2 regions of the Cupriavidus oxalaticus genome follow, and region 1 is predicted to be linked to the other one. Evidence: riboswitches for the same ligand, from Rfam matches in the RefSeq annotation. Region 1 holds a riboswitch; the other holds the start of a gene.
The links. Region 1 has a riboswitch for glycine ahead of JTE92_RS01980 (D-amino acid dehydrogenase). Riboswitches for the same ligand answer to the same signal wherever they lie in the genome.

Region 1 (4,414 bases):
CCGGCTTCAGGTTGGGATCGTTGTTGATCAGCGAGGTGCCGGTGATGCGGCCCTGGAACAGCTCGGCGACGGTCGGGTAGCGGTAGGCCTGGCCCAGCGAGAGCCGGCCCAGCCAGTCCTGCCCGATGGCCTTTTCCAGCGCCAGCTTGGGCGACCAGTTGGACTCGCTGCGCACCGGGTAGGCGACATCCACGCCCGGCTGGCTGCGGCTGCCATCATAGGCGCGCCAGTGTTCCCAGCGCACGCCCGGGATCAGCTTCCAGTCCTCGGCGAAGTACCACGCGTCCTGCGCGTACAGCGCCTGCGTCTCGGTCTTGCCGGCAAAGGCGTTGTTGAACGCGGAGATGGTGGCGGCCTGCCAGTCTGAGGTGTTGTAGGTGGTGTTGCTGAGCCGGTAGTTGTCGTAGTGGTAGCCGAGGGTGACCCAGTGGCCGCCCTTGAGCTGCTGCGGGCGGTAGTCGGCCTTCAGGTCAAGCGTGCGCCAGCCGGTACCGTCGCCATAGGTCACCGTGCCCGGGCCATTGCCCGCGGTGCTGGCGGTGCGGCTGATGTCCTTGCTGACATCGAACAGCGATGCCACGCCGGAGAAGTTCCAGCCGGTCTCGTTGCGCGTGCGCAGCGACAGGCCGTAGAGCCAGCGCGCGTCTTCGCCGTTGCTCGGGGCAAAGGCGTTGGCCGGAATCACGTATTGATAGCCGCCGATATTGACCGGGCCGTTCGACACCACGTTGCCATTGGCATCGCGCAGGTAGCTGCCGGTGCTGTTGGAACGGTCCTGCTGCCAGTAGGCGGCCGTGAACTGTGCCTGCAGGGTGTTCGTGATGTCATAGCCCAATTTGACCTTGAATTGATCTTGGACTGTGTGCGTAACGCCCTCGCTATTGACACCCATTACCACCCGATCGCGACCCGTCTGGTCCTGATCGAAATAGGCACCGGATACAGCGACATCCGTCGCATTGGCGGGCCTTGTCGAACGCGCCGCGGTGTAAAAGCTCAGCGGCTGGCTCTTGCTGTCCTGCCGGTCGACGCTGACCAGCCACGAGAACGGCCCGACGCGGTCGCCCACGTAGGCGTTGGCATGCACGCCGTTGAAATTGTCGTGCGTGCCGTACAGGTTGAAGCGCTGCGTGAACAGCTGCACGCTGGCATCGCCTTCGAACTTCTCCGGCGTGCGCGTGCTGATCAGCACGGTCGCGCCCAGCGAGTTGCCCGGGTACAGCGCCGAATAGGGGCCATACAGCACGTCGACGCGCTCGATCTCGGCGGCGTTGACCAGCGACCAGCGCGGGGGGAAGGAGAAATCGGAGCCCAGCAGGTTGGACAGCAGCAGGCCGTCGGCATAGACCAGCCCGCGCGCCGACTGGCGCGAGCTGGTGCTGCGCACCGAGATGATCGAGTTCATATCGCCGATGAAGCGCTTGCGCACGGCGAGGTTGGGCGCGTACTTGAGCGCGTCTTCGGTGTTGACCACGTTGAAGTCCGCCATGCGCGCGGCGCTGATGCCGTAGGCGGGCGATGGCGTATTGGGCGGCGTGGCCGGCGTTTCGCCGCGCTCGGTCTTCGCCGAGACCACGACTTCCTGCAAGGGCTGCGGCGCGCTGACGGGTTCATCCGGCTGCGCGCCGGCGATGCCGGGGCCCATCAGCGCGGCCGAGGCGGCCAGCGCGATCCGATTTCTTCTCACTGGAATACCTTTCTGTTCTTTTGCCTCGCCGGCCGGTGCGCCGTATCCGGCTCGTGTTACGGCGCACTTCCTCCGCGTAGCGAGTGCTGACATTCTAGGGGGCGGGCCGGTTTGACGCAGTGCGACATAGCGCCGCGCCGGTACGGAAGCGACTCGACCCATCCATGCGAACACGCCTGGCTCCATTCACGTTTACCCGCATATCCACATGCGGCCTTTGTCTCTAGATTTGCCCGGATTGGCGTTCGCGCCAACGTGATGCTGGGAGAGACTGATCCGGCGGCAGCCGCCGCGGACAGCGCCGAAGGAGCAACCGCCCCGGAAACTCTCAGGCAAAAGGACCGGTATCACGCGTCACAGCACTCTGAAGAATGCCGCCATCGTCAGCCGGCATACCGAAGGAGCAAGCGGCCCCGCCTCCGGTACCCCCGGTACCCCCGGTACCACCGGCGACTGTCGTGAATCTCTCAGGTCAGGAACAGAGGGGGCGTCCGCCACGCATGTCGCGTGCGGGCTCCCACCCCGACGTTTCTGGACTGCCAGATCATGAAGACAATCGCCGTCATCGGCGGTGGCATCACCGGTGTCACCACGGCCTACGCGCTCGCCCGGCGCGGCTTCTCCGTCACCCTGTTCGAGCGCCATCGCTACGCCGCGATGGAAACCTCGTTCGCCAACGGCGGGCAGCTGTCCGCCTCCAACGCCGAGGTCTGGACGCACTGGTCCACCATCGTCAAGGGCCTGAAGTGGATGCTGCGCAGCGACGCCCCGCTGCTGGTCAACCCGCGGCCGAGCTGGCACAAGCTGAGCTGGTTCGCCGAGTTCATCGCCTCGATCCCGCACTACCGCCGCAACACCATCGAAACGGCGCGCCTGGCCATCGCGGCGCGCGAGCACCTGTTCGCGTGGGCGGCGCAGGAAGGCATCGACTTCGACCACAAGCCTGAAGGCATCCTGCATATCTACCGCGACAAGGCGGGCTTCGAGCACGCGGGCCGCGTCTCGGCCCTGCTGGCGCAGGGCGGGCTGGAACGCCGCGCGGTGACGCCGGCGGAAATGCGCGCAATCGAGCCGACGCTGGCCGGCACCTACTACGGCGGCTATTTCACCGAAAGCGATTCGACCGGCGATATCCACAAGTTCACCAGCGGACTGGCCGCCGCCATCGAGCGCATGGGCGTGCGCTGCCGCTACGGCGAGGACGTGCGCAAGGTCACCACCGATGGCCGCAGCGCCAGCGTGACCGTGCAGCAAGGCGCGGACAGCGCCACCTCGACCTTCGACGGCGCGGTGATCTGCGCCGGCACCGCCAGCCGCGCGCTGGCCGCCGGGCTGGGCGACCGCGTCAACATCTATCCGGTCAAGGGCTATTCGATCACGGTCAATTTGAACGACGCCGCGAGCCAGGCAGCGGCGCCGACCGTCAGCCTGCTCGACGATGAAACCAAGCTGGTCACCAGCCGCCTGGGCGATGACCGCTTCCGCGTGGCCGGCACCGCGGAGTTCAACGGCTTCAACCGCGACATCCGCGCCGACCGCATCCGGCCGCTGGTGGAATGGGTGCAGCAGTGCTTTCCGGGCGTCAGCACGCGCAGCGTGGTGCCGTGGGCGGGGCTGCGGCCGATGCTGCCAGATATGCTGCCGCGCGTGGGCCGCGGGCGGGCGCGCTGCATCTTCTACAACACCGGGCACGGGCACCTGGGCTGGACGTTGTCCGCGGTGACGGCGGATATGGTGGCCGGGGTGGTGGCGCAGGCGCTGGAAGCGCAGAAGATGGCCGTGCCGGGTGGGATGGTGTTAGGGAAGGCCTGAGCGGCTGACAGCAGATTCAGCCGTGACGGCAGCGGGATTTCAAACCCAAACTACCGCCCCTTGCGGACGCTCCCCTCTCCCGCGAAGTGGGAGAGGGGTGGGGGTGAGGGCCGAGCGTCAACGGAGTGAAGCGCGTCGCGATTGCGAGCGCCTGCCCTCACCCCCTGCCCCTCTCCCGCATGCGGGAGAGGGGAGCAAACCAGCGACGCGCGTTGCGCACGTCGCCTGGCCTCAGCTTCAAGCCGGCGCAAACACCGGCACCGGCGCCCCATCCACGCTGGGCGCGAACTTGACCTTCACCTTCTGCCCGATGCGCACCGCATCGAGATCGCAATCGACGATATGGGTCATCATGGTCACGCCCTCGTCCAGCGTCACATAGGCAATGCAATACGCCTGCGGACCGGCCTTGCGCGTGACGCTGTACGAGTAGATGGTGCCGCGGCCGCTGGCGGTCTTCCAGACCGTATCGCCCATGCAGAACGGGCACAGCGTGCGCGGATACCAGTGCGTCTTGCCGCATGACTGGCAGTGCTTGACCAGCAGCCGGCCTTCGCGCGCGGCCTGCCAGAATTCGATGTTGTCGGGCTGTTCGTCCGGGGCCTTGTAGGCCATGGGAGTGTACGGGGTCGTCATGTCAGTTGCTCCGGCGATCGTTCATCATTCGCGCTCGAGGATCAGGGTGGCGCTGCCGTGGCGCGAGCCCAGGTAGCCGCCGGTGCCTTGCGCCAGCGCCAGGTCGCAGTTCTTGACCTGCACCGCCGGGTGCGCCTCGCCGCGCAGCTGGCGCACGGCCTCGATCACCTTGGTGATGCCGCCGCGGTTGGCCGGGTGGTTGTTGCACAGGCCGCCGCCATCGGTATTGAACGGCAGCTTGCCGACGCCCGAGATCAGGTTGCCGTCGGCGACGAACTT
Region 2 (4,414 bases), on a different replicon from region 1:
CGGCAGCGTCGGCGGCGGGGCCGACCTTCACTTCGATGCCCATCGGCAGCGCGCGTGTGCGTACCACTTCCAGCGTCTGCGGCAGCACGTCGTCGGCGACGAAGAAGGTGTTCGAGTCGTGCTTGTTCACGCGCTGCAGCAGCGTCATCGCTTCGGCCGCGGCGGTGCCTTCGTCCAGCATCGACGCATTGGCGATATCCAGGCCGGTCAGGTCGGTGACCATCTGCTGGAAGTTCAGCATCGCTTCCAGGCGGCCTTGCGAGATTTCCGGCTGGTAGGGCGTGTACGCCGTGTACCAGGCCGGGTTCTCGAAGATATTGCGCAGGATGACCGCGGGCGTGACGGTGTTGTAGTAGCCCTGGCCGATGAAGCTCTTCAGCACGCGGTTCTTGCGGGCCAGCCCGCGCAGCTTCGCCAGCGCGGCTTCCTCGCTCAGCGGCTCGGTGAACTCGCCCATCGGCATGCCGTCGCGGCGGCGGATGGCGGCGGGGATCACGGCATCGATCAGCGCGGCCCGGCTGTCGTAGCCGAGCACCTTCAGCATGTGCTGCTGTTCGGGGGTATCGGGGCCGATATGGCGGGCGGCGAAGGCGTCGCGCGCCTCCAGTTCGGCCAGCGTGGGCCGGTTACCTTGGGCGGCGGTCATGGGAAGCGGGGCGTTCATGGGCAAGAACCTCGTGGGGAGCGCCGCGGCAGGTGGTCAGCCGTGCCGCAGCGCTGCAAATTCGCTTGTCGTTCCCGCGCATACCCAAAGGGCACGTGGGCGGGAACGACGAAATATCAGGCGCCGACGCTGGCCTTGTACGCGTCGGCCGACATCAGGCCGTTGACGTCGTCGCTGTTGGCCGGCTTGAGCTTGAACAGCCACGCGTCGAATGCGTCGGCATTGACGCTTTCCGGCGCGGCCGTGGCGGCCTCGTTGACGGCAATCACTTCGCCGGCCACCGGGGCGTAGATGTCGGAAGCGGCCTTCACCGATTCGACCACTGCCAGCGCGTCGCCGGCACCGACCGACTTGCCCACCTCGGGCAGTTCCAGGAAGACGATGTCGCCCAGCGCGTCCTGTGCGTGGTCGGTGATGCCGATGGTGAGCGTGCCGTCGGTTTCGACGCGCACCCACTCATGCGACTCGGTGTATTTGAGGTCGGCGGGGAAATTCATGAAGGTTCTCCGGATTCAGATCTGTTTCTTGTTGGGTGATGCCTGCCCGGCAACGCTGCCGGCAGGCGAGGGCGACCGTTGGGTGAGCGGGTGCTTCCCTTAGCTCACGAGTGCCTTGCCATTACGCACAAACGGCAGTTTAACCACAGTCGCGTTGAGTTTGCGGTCGCGAATCTCCACCTGCACGGTGTCGCCGACGTTCACGCCTTTCGGCAGGCGCGCGAACGCGATCGATTGCGACAGCGAGGGGCTGAAGGTGCCGCTGGTGATTTCGCCGTCACCGGCAGGCGTGATGACTTTCTGATGGGCACGCAGTACGCCGCCCTTGTCCCGCAGGATCAGGCCGAGGAACTGCTGCTGTTGCCCGTTGGCGGCCAGCGCCGTCTTGCCGGTGAAGTCGCGCTCGCTCTGCAGGTCGACGGTCCAGGCCAGGCCCGCGTCCAGCGGCGAGGTGTTGATGTCCATGTCCTGGCCATACAGGTTCATGCCGGCTTCCAGGCGCAGCGTGTCGCGCGCACCCAGGCCAGCCGGGCGCACGCCCGCGGCGTTCAGCTTTTCCCACAGGCCGGCGACGCTGGCCGCCGGCACGACCAGCTCGAAACCGTCTTCGCCGGTGTAGCCGGTGCGCGCGACCATGACCTCGCCGAGCGCGGAGTCCTGGACCACGGCAGCGTTGAAGGGCTTGAGCGCGTCGGAAGGCTGGGTCGACGGGAAGGTGCTCCACACCTTGGCGCGGGCGTTGGGCCCCTGCACCGCGACGATCGCCAGCGGCTGCACGCCCTCGGGCGCCACGTCTTCACGGCGCGGCGTGATGGTCACGCCGCTCCCGGTGGCCTCGTTGCGGGCGCGGATCCAGTCGATATCGCCGACCGCGGTGCCGGCGTTGACCACCAGGCGGAAACGGTCCTCGGCAAAGAAGTAGACGATCAGGTCGTCGATGACGCCGCCTTTTTCGTCGAGCATGCAGGAATAGAGTGCCTTGCCCGGCGTCTGCAGCTTGTCGACGTTGTTGGCCAGCAGGCCGCGCAGGAAGGTACGGGTATTGGCGCCGCTGAGGTCGACCACGCACATGTGCGACACGTCGAACATGCCGGCGTCGGTGCGCACGGCATTGTGCTCTTCGATCTGGGAGCCGTAGTTGACCGGCATATCCCAGCCGCCGAAGTCGACCATGCGGGCGCCGAGGGCGCGGTGGATGGCATTGAGGGGCGTGGCCTGGAGCGTCATGGAATCCTCGGGGGCAATGTCGGGTTGCGAAAACAAAAAAGGGCCATCCGCCGCAACGATCGCTATGCCCAAATGGCCAAGCGATCCGCTGCGGCGGATGACCCCTCTGTCCTCGATACCTGAGAGATTACGAGGCGGATCCGGTGGACCGGATCCGATCAACATCTGCCTCGCGCGCCCCTTCGGTGGGCACGCTCGCCACGCATGGCGGGTGCCGCTCTCCAGAGTTCGGCATGCATCGTGTGCATGTTGCATGCCGATCCGAACGGTCCGTGGTGCCTGAGAGTTTTCGGGTGATACCCCTTCGGCGGCGCAGTTGTGCGCGCTCTCCCGGTCGGATGCGCGCAATGTACGGGAGGCCCCGGCCTTTGTCAAACCAGGCCGGACGGCCGCCCGGCGGCTGTACCCGTTCCTGCGCCCCGCCGCCAGGGGTGGATCGCAGCGTCCTTATTTACGCTTGTCGTCGGTCACGACGTTACCGATCACGCCGCCCACGGCCGCGCCACCCAGCGTACCCAGTGCGCTGCCCTCGGTCAGGATGGCGCCGCCCACGGCACCCGCACCCGCGCCGATGGCGGTATTGCGTTGCTTCGGGGTCATGTCCGCGCAACCGGCGAATGCCGCGACCGTCGCGCCGATCAGGGCCACCTTGGTCAATCTCTGCAGGGTTTTCATTGTTGGCTCCGAGTGATGGATATTGCATGTCCGAGACACGCCTGGACATGATGGTTAGAACCTGGCGCAGGTTCATTGGCTCCGGGCTTTACGAAGTGTTACGCCAGTGACACAAGGAGGGGCGACGATGCGGCAGGTGCTGACTGACCGGTCGCGGCCAGCGTGTTAACATCGACAGCTTTGCCGCCGGGCGCGTGTGCTGCCTGCCCCTGGCGCGCGCCTCGCCGCCCCATCTCCCGACCGCCCTTCGCATGAGCCATGGCCTGAATTCCGCCCAATCCGAAGCCGTCCGCTACCTGGACGGCCCCTGCCTGGTGCTGGCCGGGGCGGGCTCCGGCAAGACCCGCGTGATCACGCAGAAGATCGCGCACCTGATCGAGGACAAGGGCTTCGAGCCGCGCCATATCGCCGCCGTGACCTTCACCAACAAGGCGGCCAAGGAGATGCAGGAGCGCATCGGCAAGCTGATGGAAGGCAAGACCACGCGCGAAGGCAAGCGCATCCCGCTCAGGCAGCTGACGGTCTGCACCTTCCATTCGCTGGGCGTGCAGATCCTGCGCATGGAGGCGGAGCACGTGGGCCTCAAGCCGCAGTTCTCGATCATGGACTCGGACGACTGCTTCGGCCTGATCCAGGAGCAGCTCGGCACCACCGACAAGAAGCTGATCCGCGGCGTGCAGAGCACGATCTCGCTGTGGAAGAACGGCATGGTCGACCCCGAGGCCGCGATCGCGCAGGCCGCGGTTTCCGGGAATGCCGACGAGCACCAGGCCGCGCTGGTCTACCGCAACTACGTCGCCACGCTGAACGCCTACCAGGCGGTGGATTTCGACGACCTGATCCGCCTGCCCGCGGAGCTGTTCGCGCGCAATGAGGCGGTGCAGCTCAAGTGGCAGAACCGGCTGCGCTACTTCCTGGTCGACGAATACCAGGACACCAACGCCTGCCAGTACCAGCTGCTCAAGCTGCTGGCGGGCGGCTCGCACCTGCGCGCGCCGGCCTTTACCGCGGTGGGTGATGACGACCAGGCCATCTACGGCTGGCGCGGCGCCACCCTGGACAACCTGCGCGGGCTGCAGACCGACTTCCCCGACCTCAAGGTGATCAAGCTGGAGCAGAACTACCGCTCCACCGTGCGCATCCTGGAAGCGGCCAACGCGGTCATTGCCAACAATCCCAAGCTCTTCGACAAGAAGCTGTGGAGCGAGCACGGCATGGGCGATCCCATCGCCATCCACCCGATGAACGACGAGGAGCACGAGGCCGAGTCGGTGGTGTTCCGCCTGTCGGCGCACAAGTTCGAGCGCCGCGCGCAGTTCCGCGACTACGCCATCCTGTACCGCGGCAACCA

Region 2: it holds a riboswitch for glycine, as region 1 does, so the genes downstream of both, gcvT (glycine cleavage system aminomethyltransferase GcvT) here and JTE92_RS01980 (D-amino acid dehydrogenase) in region 1, are expected to answer to the same signal.

What each region holds. Positions count from the first base shown of each region.
Region 1 is NZ_CP069811.1:441,849-446,262, reverse strand. It holds gene JTE92_RS01985 (TonB-dependent receptor) at 1-1,687, opposite strand, end outside; glycine riboswitch at 1,940-2,041, shown strand; glycine riboswitch at 2,042-2,179, shown strand; gene JTE92_RS01980 (D-amino acid dehydrogenase) at 2,234-3,499, shown strand; gene JTE92_RS01975 (Zn-ribbon domain-containing OB-fold protein) at 3,737-4,135, opposite strand; gene JTE92_RS01970 (thiolase family protein) at 4,160-4,414, opposite strand, start outside.
Region 2 is NZ_CP069812.1:3,694,648-3,699,061, reverse strand. It holds gene gcvP (aminomethyl-transferring glycine dehydrogenase) at 1-664, opposite strand, end outside; gene gcvH (glycine cleavage system protein GcvH) at 781-1,161, opposite strand; gene gcvT (glycine cleavage system aminomethyltransferase GcvT) at 1,261-2,388, opposite strand; glycine riboswitch at 2,485-2,623, opposite strand; glycine riboswitch at 2,645-2,731, opposite strand; gene JTE92_RS29580 (YMGG-like glycine zipper-containing protein) at 2,836-3,063, opposite strand; gene JTE92_RS29575 (UvrD-helicase domain-containing protein) at 3,315-4,414, shown strand, end outside.